Regions from separate parts of the Ornithinibacillus sp. 4-3 genome, predicted to be linked through region 2. Evidence: a T-box and tRNA genes for the amino acid it is inferred to sense, from the RefSeq annotation. Region 2 holds a T-box; the other holds one or more tRNA genes.
The links. The T-box of region 2 lies ahead of thrS (threonine--tRNA ligase). A T-box ahead of a tRNA ligase gene usually reads a tRNA of that ligase, here a tRNA-Thr.
Positions count from the first base shown of each region.

Region 1: it has a tRNA-Thr gene. The T-box ahead of thrS (threonine--tRNA ligase) is inferred to sense a tRNA for this amino acid. The anticodon was not compared.

Region 1 covers NZ_CP162599.1:318,557-321,031, forward strand. The annotation lists gene fabI (enoyl-ACP reductase FabI) at 1-416, opposite strand, end outside; gene AB4Y30_RS01690 (DUF1540 domain-containing protein) at 555-710, shown strand; tRNA gene AB4Y30_RS01695 (tRNA-Glu) at 864-935, shown strand; tRNA gene AB4Y30_RS01700 (tRNA-Thr) at 970-1,045, shown strand; tRNA gene AB4Y30_RS01705 (tRNA-Tyr) at 1,094-1,175, shown strand; tRNA gene AB4Y30_RS01710 (tRNA-Gln) at 1,203-1,277, shown strand; tRNA gene AB4Y30_RS01715 (tRNA-Lys) at 1,385-1,457, shown strand; gene AB4Y30_RS01720 (hydroxymethylglutaryl-CoA reductase, degradative) at 1,970-2,475, shown strand, end outside.
Region 2 covers NZ_CP162599.1:2,251,699-2,254,173, reverse strand. The annotation lists gene AB4Y30_RS11080 (hypothetical protein) at 1-730, shown strand, start outside; T-box leader at 950-1,185, shown strand; gene thrS (threonine--tRNA ligase) at 1,282-2,475, shown strand, end outside.

The sequences.
Region 1 (2,475 bases), 1.8 Mb from region 2:
TCAGTCATTAGTTTTCTAGCTTCTCTTGTAACTGCAACGAGTGAATATGAACTAATATTCTGAGCTAATAAAAAGCCATCACGTGATGTATCAGCAAATGTGCCTTTTAAATCATCACGGCTTGCAAAAGCTACAGAATGAACTACACCATGAATAATTCCTACTTTCTCTTTAATTTCAGAGAAAGCTTCAACTATACTTTCATCACTAGCTACATCACATGAAACTACGAGCTTAGGTGTGATGCTATTATCTTCTAATAATTTTATTAATTTTTGTTGCGAACGTTCTTGTCTATTTGTGAAAATTAAGTTAGCACCTGCTTGATGCAGAGACTTCGTAATCCCCCAGGCAATGCTTCGCTCATTAGCAACACCCATAACAACTATATTCTTTCCTTGTAATAAACCTGACACTTGAGCACCTCCAAGATAAATATGTATAACATTATATCTTATTTGAAAGAATTTCGCGATGCTCTACTTTATTACTCTTAGCCTAATGTATGGATGATATGTATTTCGTTCATAATAAGTAATGAGGAGGTGATGGGTTTGGCACAGGATGTTCTTTGTGCAGTTTCAAGTTGCTTCTTCTGGGAAAATGGGAATAAATGTGGTGCAGATTCTATTTATGTAGTTAGTCAGCTTGGGAATGAAGCTTCTCATAGCTCAGAAACAGATTGTAAGACATTTGTTCCTAAATCATAAGTTAAAACAGGCGTCTCTAGCTTAAAAAAGTGTGGAGACGCCGCTTTATGAGTATATGTAAAAAAACGTAAAAAAATTACTAGAAAATAGAAATATTCTCTTTACAAAACAGTTGAAGCTATATATAATAAATTTTGTTGGCTTTTTATACATGGCCCGTTGGTCAAGCGGTTAAGACACCGCCCTTTCACGGCGGTAACACGGGTTCGAATCCCGTACGGGTCATAACCATTATACTTATTTTTTAATAAGTATATGTGCCGGTCTAGCTCAATTGGTAGAGCAACTGACTTGTAATCAGTAGGTTGGGGGTTCAAGTCCTCTGGCCGGCACCATTTTTTTTATTTTAAATTGAATAAAATGAAAAATGTGGTTAATAATACGGAGGGGTAGCGAAGTGGCTAAACGCGGCGGACTGTAAATCCGCTCCCATCGGGTTCGGCAGTTCGAATCTGCCCCCCTCCATACTTTATATTATATTTTTTTCACAGTTGGGCTATAGCCAAGCGGTAAGGCAACGGGTTTTGGTCCCGTCACTCCAAGGTTCGAATCCTTGTAGCCCAGCCATTTTTATGTCTATTTTTAAGTGAAGTATATATTTTTTGCATAAACAATCTAATGTAAGGTCTGTTTAGATGAACGCTGGATATCATGAAAGTAAGATTAACAAAAATGAGCCATTAGCTCAGTTGGTAGAGCATCTGGCTTTTAACCAGAGAGTCGAAGGTTCGAGTCCTTCATGGCTCACTACATTTTTTAACAAAGAAGCACGACAAAAAGGATACTCTAGTATCACCGTTGTTCAAAGGTTATGATTGTAATCTATGTTAATGGTGTATAGCTAAGTCAAACCTTAGCCTTTATTGGCTGGGCTTGTCAAGTTTTCTTTAGATATGAATATGGAAAAAATGGTAAGCAAGGTGACTCTAGTAGGAGATAGCCTTGTTTATTTGCATTTTAGGTCATTCTTTTACATAATAGAAGCAGTAATTTTATTTCATTTTCTTTGAATTTAAAATGAAGAATTATGTTTACTGTTTCTAAAGGGAGATACAAATTTATAGTCATACTAAAGGCGAATCCTTGATATTAACTAGTATGGCACTTTGCAGAGAATGAATTCGTGTAAAAATAACTAGCTCTCTAGTGGATTATATGGAACTACGTATACATCATCCATTCTGAGACACGACAAATAAATGCTTAATTATAAGAATAACTTTAATTGATCTATCTGAAAATATAAAGGATGCGATACCATGACAACTTCTAGAATTCCTGGTTTTTATAAAATGTCTATTGATGAACGTAGAGAGCTTATTGCTCAATTGCATTCTTTTTCTGAAGAGGATGTTAAGGAGTTAGCTTCTAGAGAGACATTAGCTGTTGAGACAGCAGATAAGATGATTGAGAATGTCATTGGAACTTATCCGCTTCCACTTGGACTAGGACTTAACTTCCTCATTAATGATAAAGAATATGCAATTCCTATGGCTGTAGAGGAACCATCTATTGTTGCATCGGCAAGTTATATTGCAAAAATTGTCCGTGACGCTGGAGGTTTTCAGACAGAGGCGACAGACAGAGTGATGATTGGGCAAATTCAAGTAGTAGGTTGTTCAGATTTTCATGCAGCGAAAGAGGCGTTAATGCGTGAAAAAGAATTTATTATAAAAGAAGCAAATAAAGCTTACCCAAGTATTGTTGCTAGGGGTGGCGGTGCGAATGATATTGACATTCGAATTTTAAATGAGGATGCAGAATC
Region 2 (2,475 bases):
GGCTATCGTACTAATTTTATTTTTCATCCCGCCTTATTCACAGCTTCCATATGAAACGATTGAAACAACAGAAGTAATTGGACATATTATGAGTCAGCCACTTATCACAAATATAAACTTTTTTCTACCGATCGCAAAGCTATTATTATTATTTGCAGCAGCTATTATTTTTGTAAACCCGCGACGATTCACACGTTTGTTTTTAGGATATTATTCGTTTATTTTAATTATCGTTGGAGTATTTCAAAATATGTCTTTTACGGAGGAATATGGATTTGTTTGGTTAATCGGTAACACTATAATCATTTTAATAGCTGCAACTGCTTGTATGTATGATGTAATTAAACAAAAAACGGTATTTAATCGAGATAGTTTTGAGATTAAAAGATTATGGGTACTAGCACCAATGCTCTTGGCAATTTTAATGCCTTATGCGGTGAATGAACAAAATATAGCTGTACCTTCATTTGAACTATCAATGCTTATGAATGAGGCTGGAGTAACTTATTATATGATTACGCCTGTAATAATTGGAGTAATGTTACTCTTCTCAAAAGACATGCACATACCTACACTTTCTATTGTTTCCTTTACCGGATTAGTGATTGGGATAATGAACATATTGACGTGGTGTGGTTTTCAAACTCCAAATTGGTGGATGGGTGTACTACATTTACCTTTAGTTATTTTGTCATTTTATGGTTTGATTTTATGTAGAATTCGTCAATAGCTATTAGGCTTATTTTTCAAACAGATTGACTAGAAGCTGACAGGGATAGTCTTCCTAGGGGAGTGTATAAGAATAGTATCAGGTTGCTATTCCTGTAATAACGAATTATTTGTCAGGTGATAAGACGATTCTTGAAGTATTTTTATAAAACATGTAAAATTATAGTTGCATTTTATAATAAAAGGGATATAATATTCTGTATCAAAAGAATCATATATATTAAAAGTGATGAAAAGGACATGATTTTTGTATCTGTATTTATCAGAGAAGGAAGTCTTTGGCTGTGAGCTTCCCATTTACGTACAAGAATTACCACCTTTGAACTCTTCTATTGAAATGATAGTAGGTAGAAGCGCCAACTCTGCGTTAAGAATGAATGAAGCCATGAGGCATCTATTATGATGTTTTAGGGAAATTAGGGTGGAACCACGAATGAAATATAACTCGTCCCTATGCAATATTAACTTGCATAGTCGGACGAGTTTTTTGCTTTTTTAAAAAATAAATGTAGCTAAGTTAAACTACATACAAAAAAGGGGTAGTGTAAACAAATGAGCCAAATTACAATTGTTTTTCCAGATGGAGCAGCAAAGGAGTTTCCTCAAGGTACTACAGGTGAAGAAATCGCAGGATCTATTTCTTCAGGCTTGAAGAAGCAAGCATTAGCAATTAAATTAGACGGTAATCTTGTAGATTTAAAGCGTGAATTAACAGAAGGTGGAAAAATCGAAATTATTACATCCAAATCACCTGAAGGTATTGATATTATGCGCCATTCTACTGCACATCTTCTAGCTCAGGCAATTAAGCGTTTATATAAGGATGTTAGCTTCGGTGTTGGTCCAACTATTGAAGAAGGGTTCTATTATGATATTGATTTAGATCAATCTATTACACCTGAAGACCTTCCGAAAATTGAAAAAGAAATGAAACGTATTGTCGATGAAAATCTAGAGATTAAGCGCATAGAAGTTTCTCGTGAAGAAGCAATTCGTATGTTTAAGGAAATTGGAGACGACTTAAAGCTTGAATTAATTGAGGCGATTCCAGAGGATGAGCAAGTGACTATTTATCAACAGGGAGAGTTCTTTGATTTATGTCGTGGAGTTCATGTTCCATCTACAAGTAAAATTAAAGCATTTAAATTATTAAGTATTTCTGGCGCATATTGGCGTGGAGATAGCAATAACAAACAATTGCAACGTATATATGGTACTGCTTTTGAAAAGCAAAGCCAATTAGAGGAGTATTTACAGATTTTAGAAGATCGTAAAGAACGCGATCATCGTAAGCTTGGCAAGGAGCTTGAAATCTTTACAATTAATCAAAAGGTAGGGCAAGGTTTACCAATATGGTTACCAAAAGGTGCTACAATTCGTCGTCAGATTGAACGTTATATCGTTGACCTAGAGGAAAGATTAGGCTATAGCCATGTGTATACACCTGTTTTAGCTAATGTTGATTTATACAAAACAAGCGGGCATTTAGATCATTATGAAGATGATATGTTCCCAACAATGCAAATGGATAATGAAGAATTAGTGCTTCGTCCAATGAACTGTCCACACCATATGATGGTCTTTAAAAATCAGCTATGGAGCTATCGTAATTTACCAGTTCGTATTGCTGAGCTTGGTACAATGCATCGTTATGAAATGTCAGGTGCATTAGCTGGACTACAACGTGTACGTGCGATGACATTAAATGATGCACATATTTTTGCCCGTCCTGATCAATTAAAGGAT